Regions from separate parts of the Pantoea sp. SYBGC1 genome, predicted to be linked through region 2. Evidence: predicted binding sites of a transcription regulator. Region 2 holds the regulator's gene; the other holds the start of a gene.
The links. Region 2 encodes Fur, which represses iron uptake genes when iron is present. Its sites were predicted from a motif close to ATAATAATGAGAACNACTATCAA; they were not measured.
Positions count from the first base shown of each region.

Region 1: AC2CF9_RS05920 (TonB-dependent siderophore receptor) is a predicted target of Fur. The motif match lies at 1,595-1,617, and genes of this name have one in related genera.

Region 1 is NZ_JBXUNM010000002.1:91,843-95,315, reverse strand. It holds gene AC2CF9_RS05930 (GNAT family N-acetyltransferase) at 1-164, shown strand, start outside; gene AC2CF9_RS05925 (MdfA family multidrug efflux MFS transporter) at 249-1,484, shown strand; gene AC2CF9_RS05920 (TonB-dependent siderophore receptor) at 1,697-3,473, shown strand, end outside.
Region 2 is NZ_JBXUNM010000003.1:149,981-153,453, reverse strand. It holds gene glnS (glutamine--tRNA ligase) at 1-547, shown strand, start outside; gene AC2CF9_RS07975 (hypothetical protein) at 783-1,178, shown strand; gene fur (ferric iron uptake transcriptional regulator) at 1,239-1,685, opposite strand; gene fldA (flavodoxin FldA) at 2,042-2,572, opposite strand; gene ybfE (LexA regulated protein) at 2,710-2,985, opposite strand; gene ybfF (esterase) at 3,144-3,473, opposite strand, start outside.

The sequences.
Region 1 (3,473 bases), on a different contig from region 2:
CCGCTAAATTTGCACGCTTTGATATGTTTACCCCGGCGTTTACCCGCTCCTGCCTTAACCGGCTGCAGCTGGCGAATAACCAGCAGATGATTAACCTCACTGACCCGGCGGAAAATCTCAAATTTGCCGGTACGCTGGATAACCCGATTGCCCGCTGGCGCTGATAAGGCGTCCGCTGGCTGACATCTGTGACGCGGTTGCTCCGGCAACCGCGTTTTTTATCATTCTGCAACGGGTAAGGATCGGTAATGGCCCTGTATGAACCGGTGTCGCAGCTCACGCGCCGCCGCATAATTTTTCCGCTCTCGCTGGTACTGTTTGAATTCGCCACCTATATCGCGCATGACATGATCCAGCCCGGCATGCTGCTGGTCACTGAGGAGTTTGGTGCCGGACCTGAGTGGGTTTCCGCTTCGCTGACCGCCTATCTGATCGGCGGTATGATGCTGCAGTGGCTGCTGGGGCCGCTTTCCGATCGCATCGGGCGGCGTCCGGTACTGCTCAGCGGCGTGGCTTTTTTTATGCTGACCTGCATTGCCACCCACTGGGTGCAGAGCATTGAGCAGTTCGTACTGCTGCGTTTTCTGCAGGGGGTTAGCCTGTGCTTTATCGGCTCTGTAGGCTACGCCGCTATTCAGGAGGCATTCAGTGAAGCGCTGAGCGTAAAGATCATGGCGCTGATGGCAAACGTCGCGCTGCTGGCTCCGCTGGCCGGGCCGCTGGCCGGGGCCGCTTTTCTGACCATCAGCGACTGGCGCACCCTGTTCTGGCTCTTCGGCGGCGTGACAGCGCTTGCCCTGCTGGGCCTGTGGTGCACTATGCCTGAAACCGCAGGGGATCGTACGCGCCCGATCTCACCCGCCGCGCTGGGCAGGGGTTACTATCAGCTGCTGCGCGAGCGCCAGGTAATGCGCGGCTCGCTGGCCATCGGCCTGGTGACCATTCCCTGCCTCGCCTGGGTAGCGCTTTCGCCGGTTATTCTGATGCATGATGCCGGCCTGAGCCGTATGGAATATGCGCTGCTGCAGCTGCCGGTGTTTCTGGCGATGATCGCCGGTAACCTGACGCTGGGGCGCCTCAGCAGCCGGCTGCCGATCCAGCGACCGCTGCAGCTGGGAGCCTGGCCGGTGGTAGCCGGTCTTGCGCTGGCGGCGGTCGCGACCCTGGCCGATCGGCACAGCTATCTGTGGCTGACCGCCGGCCTCAGCCTTTACGGTTTTGGCACCGGACTGGTGAATGCCGGACTCTATCGTATGACGCTCTTTTCCAGTCAGGCGGGCAAGGGCAGCGTGGCAGCGATGGTCGGTATGGTCACAATTCTCATTTTCGCACTCGGCATCGAAGCGGCAAAATACGCCTATTTTAGCTTTAACAGTACCGGCTTCAGCCTGATAAATCTGGCCTGCGGATTGCTCTGGCTGGGGCTCACCCGCGCATTTCTGCGTGAAAACCGGCAGCAGCAGCCCGCGCTGCAGCAGGCCTGACGTTTTTATCTGAAGCGAGCCGCGGCTCGCTTTTCAGCCACCCCTCGCTTTTAAACTGGTTTCCGGCAGAAAATTTAACTGCCGACACATCTTGAAATGCCACCCTCAAAAAGATAATAATTCTCATTAATATTAGCATTACCATTGCCTCTGGCATCCATCGGCTCTCCGGCTGCACCGGAGAGAACTGCGTGTTTTTAAGGGAATTAACCATGCGAGTGCCTTTTACTCTGAAGCGTTCTGTTCTGTTCTGCTCCGTCGCGTTATCTGCATCACCGCTGCTGTATGCAGCTGAAACCCTGGTTGTCACCGCGCAGCCGGCTGAAACGGCTACGACTCCCACCACCGGCTATACGGCGAAAACCAGCCAGGGCGCGACCAAAACCGATCGCCCGCTGATCACTACCGGTCAGGCCGTTTCAGTGGTGACGCGTCAGCAGATGGAAGATCAGGGCGCGATGAGCGTGAATCAGGCGCTGAATTATACCGCAGGCGCCTTCACAAACTTCGCCGGTGCGGCGTCGCGTTACGATACGGTATCACTGCGCGGTTTCCACGGTGGCGATGTCGACAATGTTTTCCTGGATGGCCTGCGACTGATGAGCGATCCCGGCAGCTATAACGTGCTGCAGGTTGATCCCTGGTTCCTTGAGCGTATTGATGTGATTAAAGGTCCTTCATCTGCGCTTTATGGTCAGACGGTGCCGGGCGGGCTGGTGATGGAGACGTCAAAGCGTCCGCAGTTCCGGCAGGAAGGGCATTTCCGTCTTTCGGCGGGTAACAACAACACCAGCTCAGCTGCCTTTGACTACACCGATGCGCTGAACGATCAGCTGGCGTTCCGCCTGACCGGTATTATCCGCAACAGCGATACCCAGTACGAACACACGCGGGAAGAGAAATATGCGATTTCACCCTCGCTGCTCTGGCAGCCGTCGGAAGATACCTCGCTGCTGCTGCGCGCCTATCTGCAGAAAGATCCGTCAGGCGGCTACCACAGCGCGGTGCCGGGTGAGGGCAGCATCACCGAACACAACGGCTATAAGCTGAGCAATGGCTTCTACGACGGTCAGAGTTCACTCGACCAGTTCAAACGCCGCGAGCAGATCTACAGCGCCGAATTTGCCCACCGCTTTAATGACACCTGGGCGTTCCGCTCTAATGCCAGCTACTCTCACTCAAACGTCGATCTCGACCAGGTGTATCAAATCGGCTGGACAGGGAACAGTTCAGATCTGCTGAACCGCTACTACTCCGGCTCGCGCTCATCGCTGAAAGCGTACGCGATCGATAATCAGCTGGAAGCAGATTTCGCTACCGGCGCAGTAGACCATAAAGTGGTGCTGGGCGCGGAATATCACCAGTATAAAAATGATCTGCATGACGCAAGCGGCAACGCCAGCCAGCTGAATGCACGAACCGGGGCCTCCGTGGGTGCCAACGACGTGTATACCTTTGAGCGCTCGCAGCGCTACTACTATCAGACCGGCGTCTACCTGCAGGATGAGATGGTCTGGGATAAGTGGCATCTTGACCTCTCAGGCCGCTATGACCGCATTGTGTCGCAGACCGAAAATTACGATCGGGCAACTAAAAACCGGCGTCAGGATGACCACGTTGGCGGGCGTGCCGCGCTGCTTTATGCGTTTGACAACGGTGTTTCGCCTTATGTGAGTTATAGCCAGGCCATCACGCCGCAGTCGCTCTCGGGCCAGAACGGCAACCTGCTGAAACCCACTACCGCTGAGCAGTATGAAGCGGGCGTGAAATATCAGCCGCCGGGGACCTCCGATCTCTACACCGCAGCGGTGTACGATCTTACGCAGAAGGATGTCGGCAACCGTATTGTGCAGGGCTCTTACTTTGTGCCTGCCGGTAAAGTGCATTCACAGGGGCTGGAGCTGGAGGCGCATACCCAGCTGACGCCGCGTCTCAGCACCATCGCTAACTACACGCTCAGCCACGTGCGTTATAAAGATTCGGTGGATG
Region 2 (3,473 bases):
GATGGGGACGCGCGACGTGCCTTTCAGCCGCGAAGTATGGATCGACCGCGCAGATTTCCGTGAAGAAGCTAACAAGCAGTATAAGCGTCTGGTACTGGGTAAAGAAGTGCGCCTGCGCAACGCCTATGTGATCCGCGCTGAGCGTGTGGCAAAAGATGAGGCGGGCAACATCACCTGCATCTATGCGACCTGCGATGTGGATACGCTGAGCAAAGACCCGGCTGATGGCCGCAAAGTAAAAGGGGTGATCCACTGGGTCTCCGCAATTCATGCGCTGCCCGCTGAGTTCCGCCTCTACGATCGCCTGTTCAGCGTGCCTAACCCGGGCGCGGCAGAGGATTTCCTCGCGACCCTGAATCCGGACTCGCTGCAGATTAAGCAGGGCTTTGTGGAGCCAGGACTGCGCGAAGCGGTGGCAACCTCGCCATATCAGTTCGAGCGTGAAGGCTACTTCTGCGCGGACAGCGTCTACTCGCAGCCATCAGCGCTGGTATTTAACCGCACGGTAGGCCTGCGTGATACCTGGGCGAAGATCGGCAGCGAATAATAACCGCTTCCGGCATCATAAAATTATATAAGGGCGAGCATTCGCCCTTTTTTATTATCCTCTTTTGCTCCCCGGCAAACATTTATTCTGCGTTAAATAAAATTGTGCAGATACGCGGGCTTACGACTTGTCTGACTTTAAAAAAATTAACGCATTTGACCGTGTTAAATCCTTTTTTTCAGGTAGGCTATGCGCACTCCGGACTTGGTCTGTGGCTAGCAAAAAGGGAAAAATAATGACAAGCCTCGCTCAGGAAGCCAAACATAGCGTTGTGGTTTTACATCAGCTCATTGAACGTATTTTTAATCATGCGGATGTCAGCAACGATACCATGGGGCTGCTGCTGTCGCATTTCCATCCTGATTTTCGGATGGTTACGCCACAGGGCAGACAGCTGAATCTGAATGACGTTGAAGAACTATTTCGCCGCCTGTGCGGACAGCGTGAAGGAATGCGCATCGCGACCAGCGAACATGCGATCATTTCTGAGCAGCAAAAAGAGGTCACCATTCAGTATCGCGAACTGCAGATACTGAACGGCGAGAGCCACAGCCGTATTTCGCTGGCGGTGCTGGACTGCACAACGGAAAATCCGCGCTGGCGCTACCTGCAGGAGACGCTGGTCGCCTGAATTGCAGCAACAAAAAAACCGGTGCAGGCACCGGTTTTTTTATTTTACAGCGTAACTGCGTTATTTATCGTTATGCAGCGTTTCATCTTCCCGGCAGTCACCCACTTCGCAGTGACCATACAGATAGAGGCTATGGTTGGTGAGCTTGATACCGTGGCGGGTCGCGATTTCGCGCTGGCGCGTTTCGATCGACTCATCGCTGAACTCAATCACTTTACCGCAGTCCAGGCAGATAAGATGATCGTGATGCTGCTGCTGCGTTAATTCAAAAACGGACTTGCCGCCTTCGAAGTTATGACGGGTTACAATGCCCGCGTCGTCAAACTGGTTCAGAACGCGATATACCGTGGCCAGACCAATCTCTTCGCCCATATCGATCAGGCGTTTGTACAAATCTTCCGCGCTGACGTGATGGCACTGGGGTTCCTGAAGCACTTCCAGAATCTTTAATCTGGGCAGCGTGACTTTCAGGCCAGCCTTTTTCAATGCGGAATTGTTGTCAGTCATGCGGATATTGTCCTGTTACTTTGCTAGTCATTTGCGGCTTAACAGCCTTGAATGTGTGGTTAACGCGCATTCTCATTTGCGTCTCATTATAGAACCGGGACAGGCGAATAGAAACCAGGCAAATGTTAAAGAAATCACCAGAGGCGGGAGTAACGCTCTTGCTGTCGCCGGCGGGATTATACAGTGCTGGGTTCTCAGTTCACTCAGCCTCAGCCTGCTGACAGAGGAATAAGCCATTAACCGTTGCGGGTATTCTACAGAATTGCAGGGAAAAGTTAAAAAAGCGTAGCTATTATTTTTATAGGCAATTCCGTTACCCGATGTTAACCGCGCCTGCATCGGGTAACGGCAACACATTATGCCTCAATAATTTCTTTGAGCTGCAGCTCATCAAAAATCTGCTTCACCCAGCCCTCGACGCGCGCATTCGTCAGCTCTGGCTGACGATCTTCATCGATGGCGAGCCCGAGGAAATGCTTCTCATCAGCCAGGCCTTTGGAGGCTTCAAAGTGGTAACCTTCAACAGGCCAGTGACCCACGATAATTGCGCCATTTGGCTCAATAATGTCGCGAATTGTACCCAGCGCATCGCAGAAGTACTCAGCGTAATCTTCCTGGTCACCACAGCCAAACAGCGCAACCAGCTTGCCATTGAAGTCAATCTCTTCCAGCGTCGGGAAAAAATCATCCCAGTCGCACTGCGCTTCACCATAATACCAGGTAGGAATACCCAGCAGCAGGATATCAAACGCTTCCAGATCTTCTTTCGTGCTCTTAGCAATGTCATGCACTTCGGCGACATCTTTACCCAGTTGTTTCTGGATCATCTTTGCAATGTTTTCAGTGTTGCCGGTATCGCTGCCGAAGAAAATGCCTACGATTGCCATGGGTTAGGTAACCTCTTAAATCCTGAATGTGAGAGTAAGTCAACAGACTACACAGATAAGCGAATGATAGCAGACCCTGAAAAAGCGCGGAACGCGCAAAGCGCAGAGTTTGTGTTCCTGTGTGCGGTCTGCATAAATTATATGAGTTTGAGCTGCGTCAGCAGCATCTGCTCAATCAGCTCGCTGCGACTGATATTTTGCTGCTCAGCCAGCGTATTGAGCGCGTCAACCGCTTCGCCGGACATTTTGAGCTCTACGCGCCGTAGCCCACGAACCTTATCGCGTTTAAGCTGGTTGCGCTTATTAATGCGCAACTGCTCATCGCGCGACAGCGGGCTGGTTTTCGGGCGGCCCGGTCGTCGCTCGTCTGCAAAGAGATCAAGCGTGGTACGGTCTGTCTGTTCTTTTGCCATGATTTGCGAAACTGAGTGGGCGCGAACGGCGCCGCGCGATTAAACACATTATCGGCCAGCCACAGTGTGTAACCACCGCGGCAAAATTTTAGCGCGACATCATACTCCAGCGTCAGACGGGACGCCAATCTTAAACATAGCGCAATAAGCTTTTGCTTTCAGAGTGTAAAAAAGCGCCGTACGGCACGTAATACGGCATCAGGTTTCTCTGCATGCACCCAGTGCCCGGCACCGGCAATGACCTGCGCCCGCGCCTCAGGAAACTGAGCCAGCAGCGGGGCCCGATAGTGGTTATCCAGATACGGAGAGTCGCCGCCGCGAATAAACAGCGCCGGGTGAGCCGAGGGGGGAATAGGTTCCCAGCCCGATATCGTCGCGTAGTTATCCCATAATACCGGCACGTTGAACCGCCACTCTCCTTCAGCAAAGGACTTCAGGATAAACTGAATGATCCCCTCTTCAGGGATAAACTGTCGCATCACCGCTGT